DNA from 4 places in the Mesorhizobium sp. B1-1-6 genome. Region 3 is predicted to be linked to each of the others. Evidence: riboswitches for the same ligand, from Rfam matches in the RefSeq annotation. Region 3 holds a riboswitch; each other region holds the start of a gene.

Evidence for each region. Region 3 has a riboswitch for cobalamin ahead of bluB (5,6-dimethylbenzimidazole synthase). Riboswitches for the same ligand answer to the same signal wherever they lie in the genome.
Region 1: another riboswitch for cobalamin. It lies ahead of FJ979_RS22610 (ABC transporter ATP-binding protein); the one in region 3 lies ahead of bluB (5,6-dimethylbenzimidazole synthase).
Region 2: another riboswitch for cobalamin. It lies ahead of FJ979_RS01720 (DUF1636 family protein); the one in region 3 lies ahead of bluB (5,6-dimethylbenzimidazole synthase).
Region 4: another riboswitch for cobalamin. It lies ahead of FJ979_RS01550 (CbtB-domain containing protein); the one in region 3 lies ahead of bluB (5,6-dimethylbenzimidazole synthase).

The regions. Positions count from the first base shown of each region.
Region 1 covers NZ_VFWR01000011.1:223,098-230,260, forward strand. Annotated here, with positions in the region: gene FJ979_RS22585 (DHA2 family efflux MFS transporter permease subunit) at 1-295, opposite strand, end outside; gene FJ979_RS22590 (HlyD family secretion protein) at 606-1,784, opposite strand; gene FJ979_RS22595 (MarR family winged helix-turn-helix transcriptional regulator) at 1,781-2,260, opposite strand; gene FJ979_RS22600 (iron ABC transporter permease) at 2,390-3,409, opposite strand; gene FJ979_RS22605 (ABC transporter substrate-binding protein) at 3,418-4,365, opposite strand; gene FJ979_RS22610 (ABC transporter ATP-binding protein) at 4,411-5,199, opposite strand; cobalamin riboswitch at 5,456-5,665, opposite strand; gene FJ979_RS22615 (LacI family DNA-binding transcriptional regulator) at 5,728-6,753, opposite strand; gene FJ979_RS22620 (Gfo/Idh/MocA family oxidoreductase) at 6,935-7,163, shown strand, end outside.
Region 2 covers NZ_VFWR01000001.1:355,378-362,540, forward strand. Annotated here, with positions in the region: gene FJ979_RS01695 (NADH-quinone oxidoreductase subunit D) at 1-430, opposite strand, end outside; gene FJ979_RS01700 (NADH-quinone oxidoreductase subunit C) at 430-1,032, opposite strand; gene FJ979_RS01705 (NADH-quinone oxidoreductase subunit B) at 1,037-1,618, opposite strand; gene FJ979_RS01710 (NADH-quinone oxidoreductase subunit A) at 1,609-1,974, opposite strand; gene FJ979_RS01715 (winged helix-turn-helix domain-containing protein) at 2,308-3,507, shown strand; cobalamin riboswitch at 3,537-3,741, shown strand; gene FJ979_RS01720 (DUF1636 family protein) at 3,779-4,225, shown strand; gene cobW (cobalamin biosynthesis protein CobW) at 4,228-5,280, shown strand; gene FJ979_RS01730 (cobaltochelatase subunit CobN) at 5,297-7,163, shown strand, end outside.
Region 3 covers NZ_VFWR01000004.1:172,677-179,839, reverse strand. Annotated here, with positions in the region: gene dxs (1-deoxy-D-xylulose-5-phosphate synthase) at 1-450, opposite strand, end outside; gene FJ979_RS10045 (pirin family protein) at 528-1,448, opposite strand; gene FJ979_RS10040 (DUF2277 domain-containing protein) at 1,489-1,755, opposite strand; gene FJ979_RS10035 (exodeoxyribonuclease VII small subunit) at 1,854-2,105, opposite strand; gene FJ979_RS10030 (histone deacetylase family protein) at 2,109-3,035, opposite strand; cobalamin riboswitch at 3,157-3,337, shown strand; gene bluB (5,6-dimethylbenzimidazole synthase) at 3,386-4,138, shown strand; gene FJ979_RS10020 (TetR/AcrR family transcriptional regulator) at 4,184-4,789, opposite strand; gene FJ979_RS10015 (MFS transporter) at 4,910-6,133, shown strand; gene ribB (3,4-dihydroxy-2-butanone-4-phosphate synthase) at 6,184-7,163, opposite strand, start outside.
Region 4 covers NZ_VFWR01000001.1:321,221-328,383, reverse strand. Annotated here, with positions in the region: gene FJ979_RS01570 (isoprenylcysteine carboxylmethyltransferase family protein) at 1-128, opposite strand, end outside; gene FJ979_RS01565 (DUF1624 domain-containing protein) at 125-1,129, opposite strand; gene FJ979_RS01560 (MFS transporter) at 1,361-2,560, shown strand; gene FJ979_RS01555 (aromatic ring-hydroxylating dioxygenase subunit alpha) at 2,564-3,733, opposite strand; cobalamin riboswitch at 3,874-4,070, shown strand; gene FJ979_RS01550 (CbtB-domain containing protein) at 4,106-4,285, shown strand; gene FJ979_RS01545 (CbtA family protein) at 4,301-5,098, shown strand; gene cobU (bifunctional adenosylcobinamide kinase/adenosylcobinamide-phosphate guanylyltransferase) at 5,091-5,606, shown strand; gene cobO (cob(I)yrinic acid a,c-diamide adenosyltransferase) at 5,608-6,222, shown strand; gene cbiB (adenosylcobinamide-phosphate synthase CbiB) at 6,555-7,163, opposite strand, start outside.

The sequences.
Region 1 (7,163 bases), on a different contig from region 3:
GGCCGCACAGCATCGAGAAGATGGTGAAGCCGACCACCGCCGTCAGGAACAGTTCCTTGCGGCCGAAACGGTCCGCAAGCCAGCCGGTGACCGGCGTCATGATCGCCGCCGCCACGATGTAGGAGGTCAGCACCCAGTTGATGTTGTCGGGCGAGGCGCCGAGATCGCCGGTCATGGTCGGTAGCGCGACGTTGGCGATCGTGGTGTCGAGCGCCTGCATGATCGTCGCCAGCATGAGCGCAACCGTGATCAGGCCACGATGCGGCACTTCTTTGAAAGGTTCTGGCGTGCTCATGATGCGGAACTTCCAGCCGGTAACAAAAACGTGTACACAGGGTTTCCGGGCGGCAAAGCCTTCCGTTGAGAGACCCTCATCGCGGTGGGACGCGATTATCGATGTGGGGGTTACATCGACCGAAAGTCTCGATTGAGCGGATGCCTGCCGCCCGGAAACATGAGGACCGACGGGTCCGTGTCGAAGATTTCAGCTTTCGATCAAGCCGCGATGCGGTTTGCCCCGAAGGCTGACCCTTTAACTCCTCCCATCAGACCAATCCCCCTGCTCAGTGCGTCCACCCGCATGATCCCCGCGGGCTTCCGCTGATTTACTTCGCGACCTCGCCAGCCGTGGCGTGGCCGAAAATGCCAGGCAGGCCGCGCGCCACGCCCGTGTCGACGGTAACGGCCGCGCTCATGCCTGTGCGCAGCATCATCTTGGCGTCGGGATCGCTCAGCTCCAGACGGACCGGAATACGCTGGGTGACCTTGACCCAGTTGCCGGTAGCGTTCTGGGCGGGCAGCAGCGAGAAGTCCGCGCCGGTGCCGGCGCCGATGGCCTTGACGGTCGCTTCGAAGGTCCTGCCCGGATAGGTGTCGACCACGATTTCGGCCTTCTGGCCCGGCTTCATATTGGTCAGCTGCGTTTCCTTGAAATTGGCGTCGATCCAGGTATCGCCGGTCTCGACCAGCGAAAACAGCGGCGTGCCGGAGCCGACATACTGGCCGACCTTGAAGGAAGCAGCCTGGTAGACGACGCCATCGGCGGGCGCCTTCACGGTGGTCTGCGCCAGGTCGTAGGCAGCCTTGTCGCGCGCGGCGAGCGCCGACATCACGGTCGGATGTTTGTCGGTCTCGATATCGGGATTGCCGCCAAGCGCCGCCTTGGCGCTGACGATACCCTGTTCGGCGACGGCAAGCTGCTGCTTTGCCTTATCGAGATCGTTCCTGGCCTCATCGAGCGAAGACTTGGCGTTGATGCCTTTCTGGGCGAGATCGGCGGCACGGTCGTATTGCGACTGGGCATAGGCAACTTCGCTGCTGGCGGATTTCTCCTGCGCCATGGCCTGGCTGTAGGCGGCACGCAGCTGCTCGACGTTGAGCCGCGCCGCTGCCACCGCCGCGTCGGCCTGCGCAAGTGCGATCCGGTAAGGCTCGGGGTCAATGGCGAAGAGAAGATCGCCTTGCTTCACCCTCTGATTGTCCGAGATGGCGACCTGAACGATGCGGCCCGCCGTATCCGAGGCGATCGATACCTTGGCCTGCTGCAGGTTGGCGTTCTCCGTCTCCTGGTAGCGCCCCCCAGTGACCCAGACATAGCCGCCACCAATGACCAACGCCGCCGGCAGGGCGAACATCAACAAGAAGCGGCCGAGACGGCGCTTCTTCTTTGGCGCCGGCGCCGGCTCTGCCGGAGGTGTCATTGTAACAGGGGCCGCGGCCGGCTGCTGCGGCGCTTCCATTTCCACTTTGGCGGCGTTTTCGTCGACCTTGGCTACCGCGTTCATGCTGCTGCGCCTTCCGTATTCTTGACCTTGTCGCAGGACGGTGAATCGCCATCCGCGAGATTCTGTGCCATCGCATCCAATGCCCTGATCAGGACGCGGCGATCGTCCGGCGAAACGCCGGTCAGCGACTCCTCATAGACTTCGCCGGCGAGGCTCTTGACCTCCGCATACGCGGCACTTGCCTTGGGAGTTGGGAAGATCATGCGCACGCGGCGGTCGGCGGCGTCGGAGCGGCGCTCGATCCAGCCGCCCTCCTCCATCCGGTCAACCAGCCGCGAGACGCTGATCGGCTCGATTTCAAGCAGTTCGGCAAGCCGCGCCTGCGAAACGCCCGCTTCCTTGGCGACGCGAACCATCAGGCGCCATTGCGCCGAGGACAGGCCAAGGCCGCTGGCGCGCGCTTCGAAGCGCTTTCGCATCAGCCGCTGCACGTCGTGGATCAAAAATCCCAATCTGTCTACGCCTTCGGAAACCATGAGTGGCATATATAATAAGCGTGCTTATCATTCAAGTCCGGCATTGTTCCAGAAGCCGGCAAACGTGCATGGCAGCCGTGCAGCACAATCATGGCTGCGTCCGATGATTTTCGGCTGCCACTACACCCATCACAAGCGGTTACGGATCAGCATGGTGACAACGAAGAAGGCGCCGAGCGAGCTGGTGATGATGCCGATCGGCAGTTCCTGCGGCGGCAGCAATGTGCGTGCCAGAAGGTCGCTTGCCAGCAACAGCACCGCCCCGAACAGCGCGCAACTTACGATCAGGCGCAGATGCAGCGGACCAGCCAGCGGCCGCGACAGATGCGGGATCATGAGGCCGACGAAGCCGATGACGCCGGCGACCGAAACCAGGATCGCGGTCGAAAACGCGGCGACCAGAAACGTCGCCCGTCGCATTCGCGCCACCGGCACGCCAAGACTTTCGGCGGCATTTTCGCCGGCCAGGAAAGCGTCCAGCCGGCGATGATTCCACAGCCCGTACGCCGCAATCGTGCCGGCCCCAAGCGCACCCAGCCAGATATTGTCCCACCGCGCCAGGCCGAGCCCGCCCATCGTCCAGAACAGCACCGAATGGGCGGCGCGCTGGTCACCGGCAAAGACCAGGTAATTGGTCGGTGCGGTGAACATGAAGGAGACCGCAAGTCCGGCGAGGATCAGCCGTTCGGGGCCTTGTCCCCTCACCCGCGCAACCAGCAAAAGCACAACGCAAGCCGCCAGAATACCGCCGGTGAACGCGGCGATCGGTAGCGTCCAGATCCCGAAACTGTCGCCGAAGACGGTGATGACGGAGACAGCGCCGGCGGCGGCTCCCGACGAGAGACCGAACAGGAACGGATCGGCAAGATCGTTGCGCGTCACTGTCTGCAACAGCGCGCCGACCACGCCCAGGCCGCCGCCGAGACAGATGGCCAGGATGGTGCGCGGCAATCTGAGGTCGACGACGATCCTGCCGACCGGGCCGGACACGTCATGCCCCTTCAATCCGATCGCATGGCCAAGTGCTGCAACGACGTCGCCCAGCGGGATCATCGTCGAACCATAGGCGATCGATAGCAGCGCGAGCGCGGCCATAGCCAACGCGGCCGCCATCATGGCCAATACGAATGCCTTGTGCCGCAAAGTCATCTTCCCGGTTAAAATGCTTCCGGATGCATCGCCCTGGCGATCTTGCCGATCGCTTCGATGTTGGCCGGTCCGGGTGTCAGTTCGGCATAGCGAAGCGCCACGAAGCGTTCGTTCTTGACCGCGTCTGTCTCCTTCATTGCCGGATGCGCTTTCAGGAAATCGAGCAGCTTCCGGTAGCCGCCGCCATCCTGATAGTCGAGCAGGATGAGGAATTGCGGATTGCGCGAGGCCACCGTCTCCCAATCCGTGTTGCCCCAGCTGGTGTCCATGTCGGCCATGATGTTGTCGCCGCCTGCCGCGGAAATCATGGCGTTGGGAATGGCGAACTTGCCTGATGTGAACGGCTTGTCCTCGCCGGAATCATAGAGGAAGACGCGCGTTCCCCTGCGGTCGCCGACCTTGGCCGTGATTTCGGCGAGCTGCGCCTTCCAGCCGGAGACGAGCTTATCCGCTTCGGCCTCCTTGCCGAAGATCTTGCCCAGCTTCTCGACATCGCCATAGAGCAGGTCCATCGAAGCGGCAGGCCGGTTCTTGTCGAGATGGACGCAGCTTTCCGTCAGCACCAGGGTCTTGATGCCGTGTGGCGCCAGCGTATCGGGCGTCACCTCGCCGCCCGGCTTCATGCCGTAATACCAGCCGGCGAAGAAGAAGTCGGGCTCGACAGCGACCAGGTTTTCCAGCGTCGGATATTTGGGCGCCAGTTCGGGGATCGAGCTCTGTTCGGCCTTGAATTCGGGAGTGACCTTGTACCATCCAGTGATGCCGGTCAGGCCGACGATCGACGGCTGCAGCTTCAGTGCGAAGGCCATCTCGGCCATGTTGAGATCGTGAATGACGGCGCGCTTTGGAGGTGCGTCGAAGGTCAGCGGCTTGCCGCAGCTGTCGACCGTCACCGGAAAGGCGAAGGCCGTAGAGCCGAGCAGGGAGAAGGCAAGAGACATGGCAAGGCGTTTCACGGATGTTGCTCCTTGTTGAACAGGATCTGCCGGAAATGGCTTCGATCACGAAGATGGCGCGGCACGGTTCGGAACCTCGAACACCGTCAGCTCGCGGTCCTCCGTCGGGTGGCGCAACCTAAAGACGTCGATACCGAAGATCTCGCGGATCAGCTGCTGGGTGAGTGCTTCCCGTGGCGGCGCCAGCACATGCAACCGGCCATGGCTCATCACCGCGACCCTGGTGGCGAAAGGCGTCACCAGTGCCAGATCGTGCAGCACCGCGATCACGGTCATGCCGAGGCCTGCAACCAGTTCGAGCAACTCGCTGCGCGCCCGCGGGTCGAGATGGTTGGTCGGCTCGTCGAGGAATAGGATCTTCGGCTCCTGCGCGATGGCGCGGGCAAGCTGGGCGCGCTGGCGCTCGCCGCCCGACAGCGAACCGATGGTGCGGCCAAGCAGCGGCAACAGCCCGGTCCGGCGCAGCGCCTCGACGACAATGTCGCGTTCCTCGCTCCTGTGCCTGCGGCCGGTATGCGGAACCCGGCCGAGCTCGACATAATCGATCACCGCCAGCCGTGGATCCGGTTGATCGGTCTGGCCGACGACGGCGATGTGCAGCGCCCGCTCGGCGGTCGAAATCCTGTCCAGCAGGCGCCCGGTGAGCTTCACTTCGCCCGAACTCGGCCGCAGCATGCCCGACAGCATGCGCAGCAATGTCGTCTTGCCGGCGCCGTTGGGACCGATGATGGCGAGACGGTCGCCCGCCGCCACCGAAAGGCTGACCGGATACACCAGATGCAGGCCATCCGCCGCTGCGGCCAGGTCGCGGGCATCGAGAAGCGGCGCGGTCATGGGCAATTCCTTGCAGGGCCTGCCGGAATACGGGCCAGCGTCTTGCCTGCCAATCCTGCCGGACGCTGGCCTGAATTCACCTCGGTGGCGATATCGCGGCAAAGCGTGCACACGATGATGCGATGCATGGGAATGCAGTGAATGCGATCGATGGAACCGTCCAACTTCCGTCACTTTCAAAAATGGCGACGGAAGGAAGCTGGCTTGAACCGGTCGACAAGACCGAACCCCGCGTCTCCTCCCGGCACACCCCGTCCGGTCAACTCATGCAGATGGCAGGTCTCCTGGCTCGCGGGTCGTTGCGCCATCCTGCCTTCCCAGCCTTGCCGGCCAGTGGCTTCTCGGATTTTGCTCGCCGCTTACAGTTGCGGGGGCAGCCATGGCTTCGACCCGAAAATCGGGCCTCACCATGTTCCCTTTTCACCCCTCGCCTTGCGGCGCGGGGACCATCACGAGTCGCAGCCTAGGATGCAGGCAGCGTCGAGGCAAGGTCGATGCATGTTCTGTTATAACGATACAAACGTGTGGTCAATCACTATCGCGCGCCACCAGTTCCAGCGGCCAGACCTCGCGAATGATCTCTGGCCCTTTCGCGCCGGCGAAAGCCGGGAGCGAGGCGAGCAGGATTTCGCCGAGCCGCCGCCCCATCGGGTCAAGGCTCGGACGAAAGCCGGTCAGCGCCGGCGAGAAATAACGGCAGAGCGGCGTGTCGACGATGACGATCACCGCGACATCCTGCCCGGGCTTGATCCCCATTTCGGCGAGCGCTTTGCAGCCGCCGAGCGCCATCGAGTCGTTGTTGAAGATAATCGCGGTCGGCGGATCCTTCGACCGCATGACTTGCGGTGTCACCGCGTAGCCACCGGCTTCGTTGATAAAACCGTCCACAATCAGGCCGGGATCGACTTCGATGCCGTGCCGCCGCAGCGCCTTGCAATAACCCTCCAGAAACAGATAACCGAAATTCAGGTCAAGCGACGGCCGGATGGCGGCGATGCGGCGGTGGCCACGCGCAACCAGCCGGTCGACCGCATCGGCGCCCGCCTTCTCGAAATCCAGATCCAGAGAGGGATAGCTGTCGTCGCCGGACCGGCTTCGGCCGAGCGTCGCGAAGGGAAAGCCGGCCTTGCTCAGATAGTCGATGCGATCGTCCTCGCGCCGCGTCCAGGCCAGTACGACGGCATCGGCACGACGCGTCTCGACGACGCGGCGCAGCCGCTCCTGTTGATAATCCGCCGGCGCGCCCATGACGATGATCAGGTCCAGCCCGCACTCGGCCAATGTCGCTTGCAGTCCGGTGAGGAACGGAATGAAGAACGGCTCGCCATACTGCTGGTCGCCCGGATGCGGCTGCAGCATGAAAGCCACGGCATGGGTGGTGCCGCGGCGTAGGTTCCTGCCCGAGTGGTTCGGTGAATAATTGAGCTTCCGGGCCGCCTCGAGCACGCGCTGGCGTGTCTCGGCGTTCACGTCGGCGCGCCCGTTAAGCGCGCGCGAGACTGTACCGATCGAAATGTTCAGGTGCCGCGCAAGATCGTGAATGCTGGACGCCAAGACCTCCCCCTCCTGCTTCTGGCTAGCACCAGCCGGTCGTGCGGCCAAGGCGTTTCAGAGCCGACGGTACAAATCCGATTGACAATATATGCCATCGGGTGTGTCATCGTAAACGTTTACGGAAGTCATTTACGGACTGCCGTGGGTGCCAGCCAGGAGGGGTTGGCCGGAGGAGCGCTGGATGATGCACGTCGTCCTGGTCGGGTGCGGAGCCATGAGCAAAACCTGGCTCGAGGCCATCAGCCAATCCCCTGCCGTCAAGATCGTCGGTCTCGTCGACCTCGACGCCGACAGGGCGCGCCAGCGGGCACGCGAATACGACCTCGCCGGGGTCGCGATCGGGACCGATCTCGACGTCGTTCTCTCCCAGACCAGACCCGATGCGGTGTTCGACGTGGTCGTGCCTGCCG
Region 2 (7,163 bases), on a different contig from region 3:
CATAGAACACCATCAGCTTTTCGCGCTCGACGAAGCCCCACAGAGGCGGCGTCAGCGCGCCGACGTCCAGCGCCTGCGTCGTCACATTGAGGATGTGCGACATGATGCGGCCGATCTCGCAGTAGAGCACGCGGATCAGCTGACCGCGCTTCGGCACCTCGATGCCGAGCAGGCGCTCGGCGGCCAGTGCGAAGGCATGCTCCTGGTTCATCGGCGCGCAATAGTCGAGCCGGTCGAGATAAGGCACTGCCTGCAGGTAGGTTTTGTGCTCGATCAGCTTTTCGGTGCCGCGATGCAAGAGCCCGATATGCGGATCGACACGATCGACCACTTCGCCGTCCAACTCCAGAACCAATCTCAAAACACCATGCGCGGCAGGGTGTTGCGGTCCGAAGTTGATGTTAAAATTGCGGACGGAGGTTTCAGCCATTACTGCTTTGCCTTCTCATCCCCTGGCAGCACGTAATCGGTGCCTTCCCATGGGGACAGAAAATCGAAATTGCGGAATTCCTGCTTCAGTTCCACCGGCTCGTAGATGACGCGCTTGGCTTCGTCGTCGTAACGCACCTCGACGAAGCCGGTCAGCGGGAAATCCTTGCGCAGCGGGTGACCGTCGAAACCGTAATCGGTGAGAATGCGCCGCAGATCGGGGTGACCCGAAAACAGCACGCCATAGAGATCGTAGGTCTCGCGCTCGAACCAGTCGGCGCCGGGATAGACGCCGGTGATCGACGGCACCATCGTCTCCTCGTCGGCCTGCACCTTGATGCGGATACGCACGTTCTGCTTCGGCGACAACAGGTGATAGACGACGTCGAAGCGCTTGGCCCGCGACGGATAATCGGCGCCGCAGACATCGATGACCGAGATGAATTGGCAGCGCGGATCGTCACGCAGGAAAGTCACCACTTCGATCAGATCGCGCGGTTCGACATGGATGGTGAGTTCGCCATAGGCGAACACTGCTTCATTGACGCGGCCAATCAATTTTTCGCCGAGATAGGTCGACAGTTCGCTCAGGGATGCGGCCATGGATTTACCGTTCGATCGTGCCGGTGCGGCGGATCTTCTTCTGCAGCAGAAGAATGCCATAGAGCAGCGCTTCGGCGCTCGGCGGACAGCCGGGCACATAGATGTCGACCGGCACGATGCGGTCGCAGCCGCGCACCACCGAATAGGAATAGTGGTAATAGCCGCCGCCATTGGCGCAGGAGCCCATCGAGATGACGTAGCGCGGCTCCGGCATCTGGTCGTACACCTTGCGCAGCGCCGGGGCCATCTTGTTGGTCAGCGTGCCGGCAACGATCATGATGTCGGACTGGCGCGGAGACGCGCGAGGAGCAACACCGAACCGCTCCGAATCGTAACGCGGCATCGAGGTGTGGATCATCTCGACGGCGCAGCAGGCGAGGCCGAAGGTCATGAACATCAGCGAGCCGCTGCGCGCCCAGGTGATCAGCGCCTCGGTCGAGGTGACGAGAAAGCCCTTGTCGGCGAGTTCGTTGTTGATTTCGAGGAAGAACGGATCATCGGACCCAACCGGCCTGCCGGTATTGGGATCGATCAGACCCTTGGGCTTCGGCGCGACGAGCGTGCCGGAACTGTCGCTCAATCCCATTCGAGCGCTCCTTTTTTCCATTCATAGGCAAAGCCGATGGTCAGCACCGCCAAAAACACCATCATCGACCAGAAACCGAGCATGCCGATTTTCGAGAACGACACCGCCCACGGAAACAGGAAGGCCACTTCCAGGTCGAAGATGATGAACAGGATCGACACCAGGTAGAAGCGGATGTCGAACTTCATACGGGCGTCATCGAACGAGTTGAACCCGCATTCGTAGGCGGAAAGCTTTTCCGGGTCGGGATTGCGGTAGGCCACCAGGAACGGCGCCACGATAAGCGCGACGCCGACAGCCGCCGCCACTGCGATAAACAGGACGATGGGCAGGTACGAACTGAGAAGTGCGTTCATGCTGCGGCTTTCCGTTGGCGCCAATCCATTTTGATTACAGCACCAGACCCCATTTCGGAAGCGTGACAGTTTAACCGCTGAACCGTTTTAAGGGGCCTTTGCTGCAACGCGGCGAGGGTTAGCGCAGCGCTTCCGGCGAAGCAAGTCAAACCTTGTTCAAAACACTGGCCTGGACGGCATAAGGGAAGAAACTGGTCCGATCCGCTCCTGTCTGATTTCCTTCGCTTTTTACTCCACTTTTCTCTCCTGACAGAGTTGCCGCCAAAACCCTGCTAGCATGGCCGGAATCAACTGTCCGAACGACGCTCAACAAGCCATCAGAGTCGCATCCGAATGAAGGAAAAGATCTCGCTTGCCACGGCCCGGCGCATCGCGCTCGCCGCCCAAGGGTTCACTGATCCCCGCCCCGCCGGCACGCCCGACCGACGCCACTTCGCCCGCGTGCTCTCGCGCACCGGCCTGCTGCAGATCGATTCCGTCAGCGCGGTGGTGCGCGCTCACTACATGCCGCTCTACTCGCGCCTTGGCCCCTACCCGTTCGCCTTGCTCGACAACGCCGCCGTCACGCGCAAGCGCACGGTTTTCGAATACTGGGCGCACGAGGCTTCCTTCCTGCCGGTCGAGACCTATCCCCTGATGCGTTGGCGCATGCAGCGCGCCGAGCGTGGCGATGAAATGTATCTGGGTCTCGCCAAATGGGGCCGCGAGCACGCCGCCTATATCGAAGAGATCTACCGCGAGGTCGCGGAGCGCGGCCCGATCGCCGCCTCCGCGCTCGAAGGCCAGAAAGGGTCCGGCGGCTGGTGGGGCTGGAGCCACGCCAAGCATGCCTTCGAATGGCTGTTCTGGGCAGGACGCATCACCACCGCGCACCGCCGTGGCTTCGAACGCTTCTACGATCTGCCCGAGCGCGTGCTGCCGCAGGCGATCCTCGATCTGCCGGTGCCGTCAGCCGAGGACGCGCATCGGGAATTGCTGCGGATATCCGCCCGCGCTCATGGCGTCGCGACAGCAAGCGACCTGCGCGACTATTTCCGCCTGTCGCCGGCCGACATGAAGGGCCGGCTGGAGGAGCTGGTTGAAACAGGCGAGCTGGTGCCGGTGCGTGTCGAGGGCTGGAACAAACCGGCTTACCTCCATAAGGAGGCTCGTATTCCACGAAAAATCGAGGCCCGCGCCTTGCTGGCGCCGTTCGATCCGGTCGTTTTCGAGCGCTCGCGCACGGAGCGGCTGTTCGATTTCCACTACCGCATAGAAATCTACACCCCTGCCGAAAAACGGCAATACGGCTATTACGTCCTGCCGTTCCTGCTCGGCGACAGGATCGTGGCGCGCGTCGACCTCAAGGCCGACCGGCCGGCCAGCGTGCTACGCGTCCACGCGGCCTATGCCGAGCCCGGCGCGCCGCCTGAAACCGCCGCGCAACTCTTCCAGGAATTGACGCAGATGCAGGGCTGGCTCGGCCTCGAACGGATCGAGGTTACGCCCGCCGGCGACCTTGGGCAGCCGCTCGCCGACATTGCCGTGTCGTAGACGCGCGTTGACACCGCCGCCTGCAAGAGCCTAAATCCATTCCAGACGGTCTCCTCTCGGCAAAGGGAGGAGCCAAGAGGGAATGCGGTGCGAAATCTCGATTTCAAATCCGCGGCTGTCCCCGCAACTGTAAGCGACGAGCCAAGGCCGAAAACCACTGGGACGGTCCCGGGAAGGCGGCACGAAGGCGATGACCCGCGAGCCAGGAGACCTGCCGTCTGAGACATAAGAATCCGATCGCCCGGCGGGTTTTCCGGGCAAGGAGCCCAATTTGGAACGCGACAGCAGTTTCCCGGCTGAAACAGCGGACATTTTGTCTGGCGATAGCGACTTGTCTGGCGATAGCGACGCCTTGGCCGGCGTCACTGTCATCATCTGCGCTTCCTGCCGCGACGAGACCGGTTCCGATGCCCATCCCCGCGCCGGCGAAGTTTTGGCTCAAGATACGCGCCAAGCCGCAACGGCCGACAATGTCCGTGTCCGCACCGTCGAATGCCTCGGCAACTGCAAGCGCCGTCTCAGTGCCGCGATTCTTCGCGACGGCTGCTGGAGTTATGTCTTCGGCGACCTGAACATCGCCAGCGGCGCCGATCTCGTCACCGGCGCGAAACTCTTCGCCGCTTCGACCAACGGCCTCATTCCGTGGCGTGGTCGCCCGGATTCCCTCAAGCGCGGCCTCGTCGCCCGCATTCCTCCCCTCGACATGCTGAAGGACTGATCATGACCGCCGCAGTTTCCGCCGCCACTCTCTCCCGCGTCCCCTGTACCGTGGTCACCGGCTTCCTGGGTGCCGGCAAGACCACGCTGGTCCGCCATCTCCTGGAGAACGCGGGCGGCAAGCGGATCGCCATCATCGTCAACGAATTCGGCGACATCGGAATCGACGGCGAGATCCTCAAGGGCTGCGGCATCGACACCTGCCCGGAGGAAAACATCGTCGAACTGGCCAATGGCTGCATCTGCTGCACCGTCGCCGACGATTTCGTCCCGGCGCTCGACCAGATCCTGTCGCTGACGCCGAAGGTCGACCACATCCTGATCGAGACCTCAGGCTTGGCTCTGCCCAAGCCGCTGGTCCAGGCCTTCCAGTGGCCGACAGTGAAGAGCCGGGTGACAGTCGACGGCGTAATCGCCGTGGTCGACGGTCCGGCATTGGCCGAGGGGCGCGTCGCCAACGACATGGACGCCCTGCAGGCGCAACGCGCGCAGGACCAGACACTGGACCACGACGACCCCGTCGAGGAGGTGTTCGAGGACCAGATCGCCTGCGCCGACCTCATCATCCTGTCGAAGAGCGACCTGATGGATGCCGCAGGTTCGGCTCGCGCCAACGCCATCATTGGCGAACACTCCGCCCGCGCCGTGAAGGTCGTGCCGACGGCTCATGGCAAGGTCGATCCGTCCGTGCTGCTCGGGCTAGGCCTCGCCGTCGAGGACGACATCGAGAACCGCAAGTCCCATCATGACGGCGCCTTCGACCACGAGCACGACGACTTCGATACGTTCATCGTCGACATCCCCTCGATCGCCAACCCGGACGACCTGGCAAAGCGCGTCGCGACCGCCGCCGAACAGGAGAACGTGCTGCGGGTGAAAGGCTTCGTCGAGGTCGGCGGCAAGCCGATGCGGCTGTTGCTGCAGGCGGTCGGTCCGCGCGTCAATCATTATTATGACCGCGCCTGGACGGCTGACGACGACCGCCGCTCGCGCCTGGTCGTCATCGGCCTCAAGGGGCTGAACCGCCCGGCGATCGAGCATATCCTCGCCGGCTGAGGCAACACCGACCGCGATGCACATCCTCACCACCACATCCGCCTCGCTCGACGATCTCGCCGAGCCGGTCGATCTGCGGCAGACGCCGGCGGAAATGGTGGCGCTGTCCTTCACGGACAGCGACCTGGCCGGACTGGCAGCGGCCTGGAAAGGCGACGCCGATCGGCTGCCCACGATGCGGCTGGCCGCGCTGCGCGACCTGCGCCACCCCATGTCCGTCGACCTCTGGATCGACAGCGTCGCCCGTCACGCCAAAGTCATTCTGGTGCGTATTCTCGGCGGTTACGAGTGGTGGCGCTACGGCTGCGACCAGTTGGCCGTGGTTGCCCGTGAGCGTGGCATAAAGCTGGCACTACTTCCCGGTGAAAGCCACGACGAGGATATCAGGCTGATCGAAGCCTCGACGCTGCCGCGCGAGGAACTGGACGGGCTGCTCAATTATTTCCGCCAGGGCGGCCCGGCCAATATGAGCGCGCTGGTGCGCAGGCTGGCGCGGTTGGCGGGGTCTGATGGCGAGATTGCCGAGCCGGTAAGCGTGCCGAAAGCCGGGTTTTATGAGCCGGGGCGCGGAGTCGTGGAGAAGCCGGACTTATCGAATGTTGACGATCCTTCACACCCCCCTCTGTCCGGCAGGACATCTCCTCCGCAAGGGGGGAGATCGGCTGTCATCAAGGCCGGCTCCTCTTCTGTCCCCTTGGACAGGGATTTATCTCGACCATCCGCGATAGGCGAAATCGTCGATGAAAGAGCAATCTCCCCCCTTGCGGGGGAGATGTCCGGTAGGACAGAGGGGGGTGTGACGGAACTCGACGCCGGCAACGTCAACCCACCCGTGATTCCCATCCTCTTCTACCGCTCGATGCTGCTCGCCGCCGATGTCGCGCCCATCGACGCGCTTTTCGAGGCGCTACGGCAGCGCGGCATGCTGCCGGTGCCGATCTTTGTCTCCAGCCTGAAAGACCCGGAATCTCTGGCTTTTGTTGAAACCGCGATTGCCCAGCCCAAGCCCGCCGCCATCATCACCGCGACCGCTTTCGCGTCCGGCGCCGAACCCGGCGTCGAAACCCTGTTCGACCGCGCCGGCGTTCCCGTCTTCCAGGTCATCGTCGCCACCACCCGCCGCGACGTATGGGAGAAGAACCAGCGCGGGCTGGCCCCCGCCGACCTCGCCATGCATGTCGTTCTGCCCGAACTGGACGGCCGCATCCTCGCCGGCGCCGTTTCGTTCAAGGGCGAAAGCGAGACCGACCCGGCGCTCGGCCACCGCGCCTTTGCCAACCGGCCGGAGCCCGATCGCGTCGAACAGGTGGCGGACCGGGTCGCGGCCTTCATCAGGCTTCGGGAAACGCCGCGCGCCGAGCGCAAGGTCGCCATTCTGATCCCCGATTACCCGAGCGCTCCCGGCCGCACCGGCTATGCGGTCGGGTTGGATGTGCCATCCAGCGTGCTGGCGATGCTGCACGACCTCCAGGAACAGGGCTATGTAGTTGAGGGAATTCCCCAAACGTCGCGTGCGTTGCTGGATGCGCTGGAGCGCAGCAAGGCTGGGTTGGAGTTGGATGAGTACCTTGCCTTCTCAACGGAATTGCCGGGCGCAGCAATTGCTGCCGTAGAAGCAGCTTGGGGCAAAGCCGAAGGCGAGACAGGTTTGCGCGAGGCACCCCCCTCTGTCCTGCCGGACATCTCCCCCGCAAGGGGGGAGATTACGCCGTCATCTCTGTCTTCGCCAATCTCCAACGTTGCAAGAGTAGCTCCAGCGTCTAAACTGCCAATCTCCCCCCTTGCGGGGGAGATGTCCGGCAGGACAGAGGGGGGTGTTCAAGCGCTGCCCGCCGCCAAATTCCCCTTCCGCGCCGCGACCTTCGGCAACATCACCGTGGCCC
Region 3 (7,163 bases):
GCGGCCGCCGGCAAGATCGCGGGCCGCCGCCATGCCGAGGCCGGCCGATATCGACGTCGAGGAGTGGGCGGCGCCAAACGGATCGTATTCGCTCTCGGTGCGGCGGGTGAAGCCGGAGAGGCCGCCCTCCTGCCGCAGGGTGCGGATGCGATCGCGGCGCCCGGTCAGGATCTTGTGCGGATAGGCCTGGTGGCCGACATCCCAGATCAACCGGTCATCGGGGGTATTGAAGACATAGTGCAGCGCCACGGTCAGTTCGACCACGCCAAGCCCGGCGCCGAGATGACCGCCGGTGCTCGACACCGCGTCGATCAGTTCGAGGCGAAGCTCTGATGCCAGTTGCGGCAATTCGCTTTCGGAAAGCGTGCGCAGCTCGGCCGGGATACGGACCTTGTCGAGAAGCGGCGTATGCGGCGTTGCGTTCACGGGTAGGCCCAAGCTTCTGTTCATGCGCGGGATAGGCCGCCGGCAGGCGAAAGTAAATGCCTGCCAAATGACGCGAAAGGCACGCCCCGTCGTCGACTTCCTCAGCCTTCCGGCAGTGGAATGAACTCTTCCTCATCGCCGGGAACGATGTCGAAGCGGCCGGTCTTCCATTCTTGCTTGGCCTGTTCGATGCGCTCCTTGGAGGACGAGACAAAATTCCACCAGATGTAGCGCTTCGAGCCCAGCGAGGCACCGCCGAAAAGCATGAAATGGGCACCAGCCTGTGAGGATACGACGATCTCGTCGCCGGGCCGGAACACCAGAAGCCGTTCCGCCGGAAACACGTCGCCGGAAATCGAGACCTCGCCTTCCAGCGTATAGATGGCGCGTTCTTCCGCGTCGGCAGGGATTTTCACGCTGGCGCCGGGCGCCAGCCTGAGGTCGGCGTAGAGCGTCTCGGAATCGGCCCGCACCGGGGAACGCAGCCCCTGGAAATCGCCTATGACGATGCGGCCACTGACGCCTTCCGCGTCGATGTCGGGAAGCCGCGCGACAGCGGTGTTTTCGAAAACCGGCGCCACTTCCTCCTTGCCGTCCGGCAGCGCCAACCATGTCTGCAGCCCCGAGATCGACATCGGCGCGCCGCGCAGTTCTTCCGGCGTGCGCTCCGAATGGACGATGCCGCGGCCGGCGGTCATCAGGTTCACGTCACCCGGCTCGATCACCATCTCGGTGCCGAGCGAATCGCGATGCCTGATCCTGCCGTCGAACAGGTAGGTGACCGTCGACGGGCCGATATGAGGATGCGGCCGGACATCGAGCGCCTGACCGGCACGAAGGATGGCCGGGCCCATGCGGTCGAAGAAGATGAAGGGACCGACCAGCCGCCTTTTGGCGGTCGGCAAGGCGCGGCGAACCTGAAAACCGCCAATGTCCTTGGCGTTCGGAATGACCATCAATTCGATCTGGTCGCTGGCAAAGGCATCGCCGGCTTCAGGGTCCTTCCCGGGAAAGAAGCTCATGAACTCTCCTTGTCAGCGGCCGATGGCTGCTTTGGCCAGATCAGGCAAAGCGGATCGCCGCCTTCGCCCGCAGCTTGGCCGCAACCTCCTCGCGATTGCGCGGATGCTGGTTGGTTTCAAGCGAATCGAGAAGCTCGCGCGCCGACGCCGCGATGGCCTCGACGGCATGGTCGAATGCGTGCTGGTTCTGCTTCGAAGGCCGCGTCGTTCCGCTCAGCTTGCGAACGAATTGAAGGGCTGCATCGCGCACCTCGTCGTTGGTCGCCGGCGGATCAAAATTGAACAGGGTCTTGATGTTTCTGCACATCGCTTCCGTATCTCCTCTTGTCCTGGAGCCGTTTCAATCGGGACGCGTTCTATCCTCAATCATGATCGTGTCAAAAACCAGAGAGACGGCTGCGTGCCTCAATCCGCGTCCAGCGGCTCCGTCCCGACCGGCTTGCCGTCGCGGGACAGCCTGATCTTCTCCACCTTGTCCTCGGCCGCCTTGAGCAGCCGGTCGCAATGCACCTTCAGCGCCTCGCCGCGCTCGTAGATCCTGATCGACTGGTCGAGCGGCACATCGCCACGCTCCAGATCATCGACGATCTTCTCCAGCGCGTCGAGAGCCTGTTCGAAGCTCATCGCCTTGACGTCTTCGTTGGTTTCACCAGCCATCATTCATCCTTTCATCAGTCGCCCGACATGGGCGGCGACCGAAAATGCCAATCCTTGCAGATCGTAGCCGCCCTCGAGCAGGCTGACGAGCCGGTTGCCGCTGTGGCGCGCCGCGCGCTGCATGAGTTGGCCGGTCGCCCAGTCGAAATCATCCTCGGTCAGGTTGATCTCGGCCAGCGGATCGCGATGATGCGCGTCGAAGCCGGCCGAAATGATGATCAGGTCGGGTGCAAAATTGTCGAGCGAGGGCAGCACGCGCGACAGGAAGGCATCGCGGAACGCCTCGCTGCCGGTCTGCGGCGCAAGCGGCGCGTTGACGATGTTGCCGGCGCCGGTTTCGTTCTTTGCTCCGGTGCCGGGGTAGAGCGGCATCTGGTGCGTCGAGCAATAAAGCACGGACGGATCGTCCCAGAAAACATCCTGCGTGCCGTTGCCGTGATGCACGTCCCAGTCGACGATGGCGACGCGTTCGATATCGTGTTTGCGCTGTGCATAACGTGCGGCGATGGCCGCCGTGTTGAACAGGCAGAAGCCCATCGCCGTCGCTTTCTCCGCATGATGGCCGGGCGGCCGGGCGGCGACGAAAACGTTGTCTGCCCTGCCGGCAAAGACGTCGTCGACGGCGGCGTTGGCGGCTCCGATCGCGGTGATCGCCGCCTGCCAGCTCTTCGGGCTGGCCATTGTGTCGGCATCGATGCGGGCGATGCCCGTCTCGGGAATGGCGGCGCGTACCCGCTCGACGAAATCCTCGGGATGCGCGTAGAGAATGGTGGCCTCATCGCCTTGTGGCGCCTCGAGGCGGTCGAGCGCGGCAAAAGCCTCGTCGTCGAGCACGCGCTCAATGGCGCGCAAGCGGTCCGGCCGCTCCGGATGGCCGGGTGGCGTGATGTGCTCGAGGAAGATCGGATGGGTGTAGAGACGAGTGGCCATGCTCCCTATCTAGTGCCCTGGCGCGGCGATGGCCATGCGTTGCGGCCTGATGGTTGGGGAAAATCGCGCTTGCGTCCGTTCGCGTCGCCACGGGGATTGGCGGCGCAGGGCCTTCGTCGTAAAGTCCCGGCCACTGCCTGGTGCCCGCCGCGAGCGGGAGAATCGGGAACACGGTTTGATACCGTGGCGTGCCCAACGCTGTAAGGGGGACCGCGCCGGTAAATGCCACTGTCGATGACGGGAAGGCGCCGGATGCGGGTTGATCCCGAGCCAGAAGACCGGCCTGGCAGGCATCGTCATCCGCATGGTCAGGCGGACGGCAGTTGATTGCAATCGCAAGGGGACAAGCGATGCCGGACAATATGACCATCCCCGTGGGTGACGGATTCGACCAGATGGCGCGCGATGCGGTCTACCGCGCCATGTTCACGCGGCGCGATGTTCGCAGCCATTTTACATCAGAGGCCGTCGACGACGAGGTCTTGGCGCGGCTGCTGCTTGCCGCCCATCACGCGCCATCGGTCGGCTTCATGCAGCCATGGAATTTCATCGTCATTCGTGGCACCGAACGACGGGAACAGGTGCGCGACCTGTTCCTCGCGGCGCGCGAGCAGGAATTGCCGGCGATCGAGGAAGAGCGGCGGGCGCTCTACCGCAAGCTCAAGCTGGAAGGCATCTGCGAAAGCGCGCTCAATATCTGTATCACCTGCGACCGCCGACGCTCACAGGGTTCGCCGCTGGGACGCTGGCACAATCCCGAGATGGATCTCTACAGCACGGTCTGCGCGGTGCAGAATTTCTGGCTGGCGGCGCGCGCCGAAGGCGTCGGCGTTGGCTGGGTCAGCATTATCGAGGCGCAGGCGTTGAAAGGCCTTCTGTCGATTCCCGAGCATGTGACGCCGGTGGCCTATCTCTGTGTCGGCCGTGTCTCGGAGTTCGCGCCGAAACCGGACCTCGAAACACATGGCTGGGGGCGGCGGCTGCCGCTGCCCGAGCTGATCATGAGCGAGACGTTTTGCGGACAGGGCGAAGTTCCGCTCAAATCAACGATCGCACGCCTCAAGGCGGCAACATGCGAAAAGTCTGACAAACCATTGATTTGATTGCCGATACGGCATGCGCAGCGCGCTGCCGGCGGCCTGCCGTCGTCAGGCGGCTCCGGCATCCTTCCTCAACAATCCTTCGAGCAGTTGCTTGAATGCCGCCACCACGGTCTTCGACGTCGCTTCCGGGTCGTTCGAATTGGCGATCCGCTGCGCCGCCTGGCTGCTCGCCCCGTTGATCAGCCGTGCCGCGGTCTCGGGGTCTACGCCCGGGACAACTACCCCGTCGCCCTGCAGCGTCGTCAGGTGATCGGTCATCGACGCGACGCAGGCATTGGCGTTCGGCCATTGCGCGGGATCCCCCAGCACGGCCGGACCGTCCCGAAACATGATGCGCTGGATTTCCGGCTCCAGCGCCATTTCGATGTAGCTCGTGCATTCGTCGACGAAGCTTTGCCAGCGAGTCGGTGCTTTCGCTGCAACCTCATTCACCCGTGCCGCCATCTCGGCGTCTATCTCGGCGATAACCGCCTGCAAAAGCCCCTTCTTGTCCCCGAAATGATGATAGAGCGCACCGCGCGTCAGCCCGGCCGATGCGGTGAAATCATCCATCGATGCCTCGGCATAACCGATCGTTCCGAACGCATGCCGGGCTGCGGCAATCAATTTGGCGCGCGTTTCGGCGATCATTTCCCTGCGGGGCTTGTGCATCTCTTCTGGCCTTATCCACATACGTCACGTATGCCAATTGACATACGCGACGTATGATCTATTTAGTGTTCATACGCATCGTATGTAATTTCCGAATCGCCTTTTGTCGAGGAACGGACCATGCAGAACCCCTATTCCGAGATCTTTCGAGCCCCTGGCGCCAAGGGCTTTGCCGCTGCAGGCTTCATGGCGCGCCTGCCGATCGCCATGGCGCCGATCGGCATCGTGGCGATGCTGTCGCAGACGCGTGGCGAATACTGGCTGGCGGGTGCCGTCTCGGCGACATTCGCGCTGGCCAACGCTTTCCTGGCGCCGCAGATCTCCAGGCTGGTCGACCGCCTCGGCCAGACATGGATCGTCGTGCCCACCACCATCATCTCCGTGCTGGCATTCCTGCTGCTGATTGCGTCGGCCAACCAGGATTGGCCGGTATGGACAATGTTCGTGTCGGCGCTGCTGGCAGCGGCCATGCCCAGCATGCCGGCAATGGTGCGCGCGCGCTGGACCGAGCTTTTTCGCGGCCGGCCGGAGATGAACACCGCCTTCGCCTTCGAATCGGCGGCCGACGAACTGGTCTATATCGCCGGCGCGGCGCTGTCGGTGGGCCTCAGTGCGGCGCTGTTTCCGGAAGCAGGCATGCTGGCGAGCACGTTGTTTCTCGCTTTGGGCTCGATAGCATTCATCCTGCAGCGATCGACCGAGCCGAAAGTGCGGCCGGTGGACCATGGTTCGACTGGCTCGGCAATCCGCCTGCGGCCGGTACAGATCATCACCTTCACCCTGATCTTCATCGGCGCGACCTTCGCGACGACGGAAGTGAGCACCGTGGCGATCACCAAGGAGTTCGGCCAAGCCGGTGCCGCAAGCCTGGTGATCGGCGTCTATGCGCTGGGATCGTTCGTGTTGGGCATCGTGGTCGGCGCGCTCAACCTCAAGACGCCGCTACAGCGCCAGCTGACCGTCGCGGTCGCCATCATCGCAGTCAGCACGATTTTGCCGCTCACCGCCGACAGCGTGCCGATTTTGGCGCTGACCGTCTTCATCAGCGGCGTGGCGATCTCGCCGACTTTCATCACGGCATTCGGCCTGATCGAACGGCATGTGCCGGAAGCGATGCTGACCGAGGGCATTACCTGGGTGACAACGGGAATCGGCATCGGCATGGCGCTGGGCTCTTTCGCCGCCGGCGCGGTGGTGGATGCGTTCGGCGCCCAGAACGGGTTCTGGGTCTCGGTGGTCGCGGGCGGCATCGCGCTGGTCACGGTGCTGCTCGGCCAGCGCAGTCTTGCCACTCACAAATGCGAGTTGGATGGGTGTGAAGCGGCCGTCGCTGCCGCGGAATGAACCATGACGCGTCCGGTTCAGCGGATCGGACGCTATTGCCGCCGTCGAACCTAGAGAATCTCGGTCTTGGCGATGTGGATGCCAAAACCTTCGAGGCCGACATAGTGGCGCTCGCGCGAGGCGATCAAATTGATCGAGGAAATGCCGAGATCCTTCAGGATCTGAGCACCGAGCCCGATCTCGCGCCATTCATTCTCGCGGCGGCGCGCCTCTTCGTGGTCCTCCCGGTCGCCGCTCGCCGGCCGGTTGCGCTCCTGGTGGGCGACACCGACCGAGCCCTCGCGCAGATAGACGATGACGCCGCGCTTGCGCTCGCCCATCGCCTTCATGATGGCGTCCAGCCGGTGGCTGGTGCCGAAGACGTCGGTCACCACGTCCTCGGAGTGCAGACGCACAGGCACCTCTTCTCCGTCGCGGATGTCGCCGAAGACGACGGCGACATGGTGCATGGAATCCCAGGGCAGCGTGTAGGTGAAGACCTGCGCCTTGCCGCCGAGCGTGTCGATCTCGGAGCACGCCACGCGTTCGACCAGCGTTTCCTTGCGTTGCCGGTAAGCAATGAGGTCGGCGACAGAAACCTGCTTGAGGCCGTGCTCCTCGGCAAAAGCCGCGACCTGCGGGCCGCGCTTGACGGTGCCGTCATCATTGACCAGTTCCGAGATCACGCCGATCGGCGGCAGGCCGGCGAGCTTGCACAGATCGACGGCCGCCTCGGTATGGCCCGAACGCATCAGCACGCCGCCTTCGCGCGCGATGAGCGGGAAGATGTGGCCGGGGCGGACGAAATCGGAGGCGCCGACATTGCCGTTGGCGAGATTGCGCACGGTCAGCGTGCGGTCGTCAGCTGAAATGCCAGTCGTGGTGCCGTGCTTGAAATCGACGCTAACCGTGAAGGCGGTGGTGTGCGCCGAATCATTGTCGGCGACCATCGGCGCAAGGTTGAGGCGCTTGGCCTCCTCGCGCGGCATCGGCGTGCAGACGATGCCCGAAGTGTTGCGCACGATGAAGGCCATCTTTTCCGGCGTGCAAT
Region 4 (7,163 bases), on a different contig from region 3:
TCGCCCAGGAGGTCGCCGATCCAGGGCAGGGGAAAAAGCAAGCCGAGCGCGATGCTGATGGCGATGGCGGCGATGTAGATCAGCGGCGGCCACGGTATCAGCCCAGGTTTGGGCGGGGTCTCGGTCATTCGACACCTTCCTCCGTCATCTTGCTGTCGGTCTGGGCCGTGCAGGTGCCGGCGAGATCCGCCAGATGCGCTCTCCATTCGGCGGTCTGGTCGTTCTTGTAGAGCCGATCAAGCGTTGCCTCGCCCTCCAGCGTGTCCAGCATGCACCCACAATAGCTCGAACAGAACTTGCTGTCGCGCTGCTGCTCGCACGAGATCTGGCAGGTCTTGAGAAAGTTCACCTGCGGGGTTTCGACCTTGGCCGGCATTGCTTGCGAGAACAACCAGACACTGCCGATCAGCAGCGGCTGGTGAATGAGGTAGAAGGCCAGGCTGTGCCGGCCGATGAAGCCCAGCGGGTTGGACCAGCGCCCGGGCGCCACATCTGCCAGGCGCGCCAAGGCGCCGAAGCCGGAGGCAAGCTTGGTCGCTCCGAGGCCCACAAGCACCGCACCGAACCACGGGAACAGCGGGACATAGTCGTTGGAGTGTGGGTTGACCGCGGAAAGCCCGACCCACCACAGCCAGGGGTGATCGAACGATTCCAGCCGAAAATAGAAGGGAATGGCGATGACCGCCGCGGCGATCGGCAGTGTGAGCAGCGCCGGCAGGCGCAGGAATGCCAGCCCGAGCAGGCTCGCCAGCGCGATCTGGTGCAGGATGCCGAAGAAGATCCACCCGTCCGGCGTGGCGATACGGGTGGCGACCGAAATGGCGATCGCCGCTCCGGCGACCATGGCGAAGCGTCTCCAGAAGCCGTTCCAGCGGATCTCTTTGCCATGGGCGAGATACAGGCTGACGCCGACCAGGAACAGGAAGGTCGAGGCGATGCAGCGAGCATAGAACTTCCACCAGCCGAAGGCGGTCAGGCCGGGATCGGTGTAGCCGAAGAATTCCAGGTCCCAGGTGAAATGGTAGCTCGCCATGGCGATCAGCGCGATGCCGCGCAGCATGTCGATGGCGACGATGCGCTTGGTCCTCGGCAACTCCGCTGTGGGCATGGTCGGCGTCTGGATGCTCATGGTCTCGCGATCTGATTCAGCCCCGCACGAGGACTATCACGGTTACGCCGGACAAAAGAAGGCCGTGAGCTTCGATACAGACAGTCAGCCGGCGCTGCATGAGGCACCCCTTTAGGCCAGCACCGGAAAGCCTTTGACCGGCTTCGTTTTTATCCGGGGCACGTCGGTTTCCTGTTACCGGTCGCGAACTGATGGCCGCAGATTGGCTGCTGATTCTGCTTTGGGGAAGCAATGTCCACGCATGTGCGCCATCCGATCTGGCTACCGGCCCTCAAGGCCGCGGATGCCCGCACCTTCGCCTCGCTCTACGCGGTCGAATCCTTCGCTCGCGCCACGGTGTCGAGCGTCATCCCGATCCAGGCCTACGAAATCCTCCACAACGAGCAGATCGTCTCGATCCTCTACACCATCGTGGCGATGCTCGGCCTGTCGGTGACCCTGTTCATGCCGATGCTGATCCAGCGCTTCGCACGGCGCTGGGTCTACACGGCGGGCGCCTGCCTGCTGGCGATCGGCTCGTTGTTCTTCGTCACGCATACGCTCGCCGGGCAATTGGCCGGTATGCTGTGCCGTGTCATGGGCGCCAGCGCGCTGTCGATCACGCTCAACCTCTACATCATGGACCACATCCGCAAGACCGATTTCATGCAGGCCGAATCGCTGCGCATGGCGTGGTCGATGTTTGCCTGGACGGGTGGGCCGACGCTCGGCATCTTTCTCTACACACGCTTCGGCATCTATGCCGCGCATGGCGCGGTCGCCGTATTCGCCTTGGCCCTGCTGGCGTTGTTCTGGACCTACCGGCTCGGCGACAATCCCTCGATCCGGCCGGGCAAGACGCGCCCGGTCAACCCGCTAGCCAATATCGGCCGCTTCGTCGCGCAGCCGAGGCTGAGGCTGGCCTGGCTGATCGCCTTCGGCCGCTCCTGCTTCTGGACGACATTTTTCGTCTATGGCCCGCTGTTCATGGTCATCACCGGTGAGGGCGAACTTGCCGGCGGCATTCTGGTTTCGGCAGGCAACGCGCTTTTGTTCATGGCGATTTTCTGGGGCAAGGCCGGCAAGCGCTTCGGCGGCCGCAGGACCATGACTTTTGCCTATTTCGCCATGTCGGTGGTGCTGCTGGCGGCGGGTGCCGTCGGCGAAAGCGCGCCGCTCGTCACCGGCGCCTTCCTGCTGTGCGGCGCCTTCTTCACCATCGCGCTCGACGCGCTGGGCTCGACCGCCTTCATGCGCTCGGTCCGCTCTTATGAGCGGGCGCAGATGGCTGCGGTCTACCGCACTTATCTCGACTTTTCCGAACTGACGCCGCCGCTGGTCTACTCGGTGGTGCTGGCCTTTTTCGGACTGGGCTCGGTTTTCGTCACGCTCGGCCTGCTTGCGGCGGTCTGCGGTTATGTCACCTGGCGGTATCTGCCGAAGTCGCTGTGAAGCTTACGGCGCAAGCGCAGCATGTCGTTCGCGTACCCAATCGTGGAAGCGGTGGAGGTCGTACTCCTCCGGCATCAGCACGCCGGCCTTATGGCGCATGGAGCGCAGCCCTTTCTGGTTGACCTCGCAGATCGCGGCATCCTCCTCCAGCACCTGGGTGCCGAATCCGACGATGTTGTCGATATCGGTCGCGGCGAGCGCCTCGGGCGCGAACAGCCATTCGGCGGTCAATTCGGTCTGCTCTGGTCCGAGCGGCGCCAGCCGCACGGTTCTGACATAGTCGACATGACCGACGATGAACATCGAGGGCAGGCTGGTGACGTAGGTCTGGCCGGCGGCGTGCTCAGCCGGTGTCAGGCCGGCGAAGACCGGCCCGTGCGTCCGCCCATCGCGCGACCATGTTTCGGCCCCGGCGCGCAGCCCGCCGGAAAACTCCGGCGCGTCGTTGTCAGCGTGGAGGGTCCATTCGGGATCGTCGTGGCGGCTCATCAGGCCGCGGCCATAGATCGGCACCAGCCGCGACAGGTCCTTGTGGACGCCAGGACAATGAAGGCACTCGTTGAAGTTCTCCCAAAAGACCTTCCAATTGCAGTTCATCACCTTGCGCAGCGCATGGCCGGTGACCAGCGCCTCCAGCGGCCAACTGCCAAGATTGCCGGAGGCGGGGTCGAAGGAGGCCTGCGCCGAGCCGGCCGCATCCTTTTGCAGGTTGATGAACACGAAGCCGCGCCACACCGAAAGTGCGACGCCATAAAGCGGATGATCGGCCTTGTCGAAGCCGTCCGGCAGCGATTTCGACGGCACGCGCACGAGGTCGCCGCGAAGCGAATAGGACCAGGCGTGGTAAGGGCAGGTGATCAGTCGCGCCTTCAGTCGGCCCTCGCTCACCTGGCAGAGCTGCGAGCCGCGATGCCGGCAAGTGTTGTGGAAAGCGCGCAACTCGCCGGTTTCGTCGCGCAGCAAGACGATCTCCTGTGTGCCGACGCGGAAGGTGCGGAAATCCAGGGGGTGGGCCAGCTCGGCCTCGCGGCAGACGAGCAGCCAGCTCCGATACCAGATGGCGTCGAGATCCTGTTGATAGGCGCCTGCATCCCAATAGGCCGCCGACGGCAACGTCGCTTCCGCCCGGGTCAAACCATTGTGGGATGCGGGGTTGCTCGAGCTGGGCTGCATGGCTGGCTTCCTGTGATGCGCGCAAGCCGACACCTGGCCGGCAAGATTGTCAATTGGGGCATCGGCGGTTCCAGGACAGCACGGCGTATTCGCGATGGTTGCTGGCGGAATTTGGTTTGCCGCGAGCGCCGATTCTGCCTATAGTCCAGTCTGTCGTCGGTTCCGTTTGGAACCAAGAGGGAATGCGGTGCGGGCTGACCTGTCGCCCAAAGCCGTCGCTGCCCCCGCAACTGTGTGCGGTAGTCCTCTCCATATGCCACTGAAGATTTTCTTCGGGAAGGTGGGGAAGGGCGCTGATCCGCGAGCCAGGAGACCTGCCGGCGACAGGAAACTGACTTCGATGCCCTCGGGTGGAGGGTGAAAGGACAAGGCATGAATACCGCTTCCGTCTCTCTCGGCGCCTCCGTCTCCTCGCAATCGCGCCTCATGCAGCTTGCGCTCGCGGCGCTGCTCGGCCTTTTCGTTGTCGGCTTTGTCGGGTTCTCGCATATCGATGCGGTCCACAATGCCGCCCACGACTATCGCCACTCGATGGCGTTTCCCTGCCACTGATAGGGATTTGACATCATGAACCTGTTTCGCAACGTCGTGTTCATCGCGGCGATCGCAGGGCTCGTGGCCGGTGTCGTTCTCGCCTGCATGCAGGCCTATGCCACCGTGCCGTTGATCCTGAAGGCGGAAGTCTACGAACAGGCCGGCGGCGGCCACCACCACGACCATACCGCACCGGCCCCGACCGACAACAACGCCATGAACTCTGCCGCCCCGGCGGGCAATGCCATGAGCTCCGCCGCGCCGGCAGCCGCTGAAGCTGTTCCGGCTGAAGAGGAAGGCTGGGCGCCGGCCGACGGCTTCGAGCGCTTCGCCTTCAGCGTGCTTGCCAACATCGTCACCGGCATCGGCTTCGCGCTGGTCCTGGTCGCGGTTTCGGAATTCGCCGGCGGCATCGGCAACTGGCGCCAGGGCGTGTTCTGGGGACTGGCCGGCTTTGCCGTGTTCACGCTGGCGCCGGGCCTCGACCTGCCGCCGGAACTGCCGGCCATGCCTGCCGCCGAGCTTCTGCCACGCCAGATCTGGTGGACGGCGACGGTGGCGGCGACGGCGATCGGCCTTGCCCTGATCGCCTTCCGCAAATCACTGCCGCTGGCGATTCTGGGCGTGGTGTTGATCGTCGCGCCGCATATTGTCGGCGCGCCGCAGCCGGACAGTTTCGAGACGCCGATTCCGGAAGGCCTGCACCATCAGTTCGTGGTGGCGGTAACCGTAACCAACCTGGTGTTCTGGCTCGTGCTCGGCGCTGTCGTCGGCGTGGTGCGCGGACGCTTCACCGGCAGCGCGACGAGCCTGCGCGACAGCTTTGCCTGATCGCGGAAGACTGACCTTCATCATCGGCGGTGCGCGCTCCGGCAAGAGCGCGCACGCCGAAACGCTGATGACGGCCTTGCCTTCGCCATGGACCTACATCGCCACGGCGCAAGCCTATGACGACGAGATGCGGCAGCGCATCGCGTTGCACCGGTCGCGGCGCGGCGAGGGCTGGACGACCATCGATGCACCGCTTGGCCTTGTCGGTGCACTCGAGGCCCTACCGGAGGACCAGCCGGTCCTTGTCGACTGCCTGACGCTCTGGCTGACCAATCACATGCTGGCCGATCATGATGTAGAGGCCGAATGTCGGCGGCTGGCTGACATGCTGTCGCGGCCGCGCGGACCCTGGTTCGTGGTATCCAACGAGGTCGGGCAAGGCATCGTGCCCGACAATGCGCTGGGGCGCCGGTTCCGCGACGCCGCCGGCCGGCTCAACCAGCAGGTCGCGGCGATTGCCGAGACCGTGCTTTTGATGGTGGCGGGGCTGCCGCTCAAGGTGAAGTGACATGACCGACATCGACGAAAAGGACGAAGAGCGCCACCGCGCCAAGATGGCCAAGCGCAAGGCGGTCCAAGACGCCGAGGTGGCGAGCAAGACGGTCGAAAAGGGGCTGCTGATCGTCAACACCGGCCCGGGCAAAGGCAAGACCACGGCTGCCTTTGGCCTGGCGCTGCGGATGCTGGGCTACGGCAAGCGCGTCGGCGTCGTCCAGTTCATCAAGGGCAAATGGCATACGGGTGAGAAGGAGGCCTTCGCCGCCTTCGGCGACCGCGTCGTCTGGCACGCGATGGGCCAGGGGTTCACCTGGGAGACGCAGGATCTGAAGCGCGACATCGCGGCGGCCGAGGCCGCCTGGGCCAAGGCGCTGGAGCTGATGGCCGATCCGTCGATCAGTCTCGTCGTGCTCGACGAACTCAACATCGCGCTGCGCTACGAGTATCTCGATCTGGACAAGGTGGTTGCCGCGCTGAAAGCGCGCCGCGAGGGCCTGCATGTCGTCGTCACCGGCCGCAACGCCAAGCCGGCGCTGGTCGAGGCGGCCGATCTGGTGACCGAGATGGGGCTGACCAAGCACCACTTCGCGGCGGGCGTGAAGGCGCAACAAGGGATCGAGTTTTGAGAGCTTTTGTCCCCTTTTGTGGATGAGCATTCAAGTCTGGTCGCCAAACGCTCCCAGCGGGGCTCACTTCCTTTCCCTCCGGAGGGGGGAAAGGTGGCGCTGCGAAGCAGCGACGGATTGGGGGAAGGCGGTTATCGAACGCGCGGTCCGTAGACAGGCAGGCGCAACCCGGCGGGTGCGAGAAACGCGACTGCCGAGCTCGTCGACCCCCACTCCGTCTCGGCTTCGCCGAGCCACCTCTCCCCGATCGACGGGGGAGAGGAAAGGCGCGAACCTGTTGCAGCCCGGCTCCCTTCCTCCCCTTCGGGAGAGAACTCACGGGGGGGGTGAGATCATGCCAGAATGACGATCGCCGAAACCACGCCGAACAGGGCAATCAGCAAATAATCGGCGACGCGGTAGAGTTTCAGCGCCCGCCTTATGTCGATGCTGTCGGCTTCGCGTCGGCCGCCTTCGCCCATGAACGCGTCGTCGACCGTTACGCCGCCATAGCTGCGCGGCCCGGCGAGGGCCAGGCCGAGCCCGCCCGCCATCGCCGCCTCCGGCCAGCCGGCATTGGGCGAGCGGTGCTTTTTCGCGTCGCGCCGCACCGCCTGCCATGCGGCTTTCGCGTCGGCGCCTTTCACCAGGAAAGCCGCCAACGTGATGAGCAACGCCGTCAGCCTCGACGCCGGCAGGTTGATCCAATCGTCGAAGCGTGCGGCTGCCCTTCCGAACGTTTCGTGGCGCGGCGTGCGATGGCCGATCATCGAATCGGCGGTGTTGGCGGCCTTGTAGGCGGCGCCGCCGGCGAGGCCGCCGACGCCCGTCCAGAAGGCGGGGGCAACGATGCCGTCGGAAAAATTCTCGGCCAGGCTCTCGATCGCCGCGCGGCAGACGCCGGCCCTGTCGAGGGTTTCGGGATCGCGGCCGACGATGCGCGAGACGGCGGCGCGGCCCAT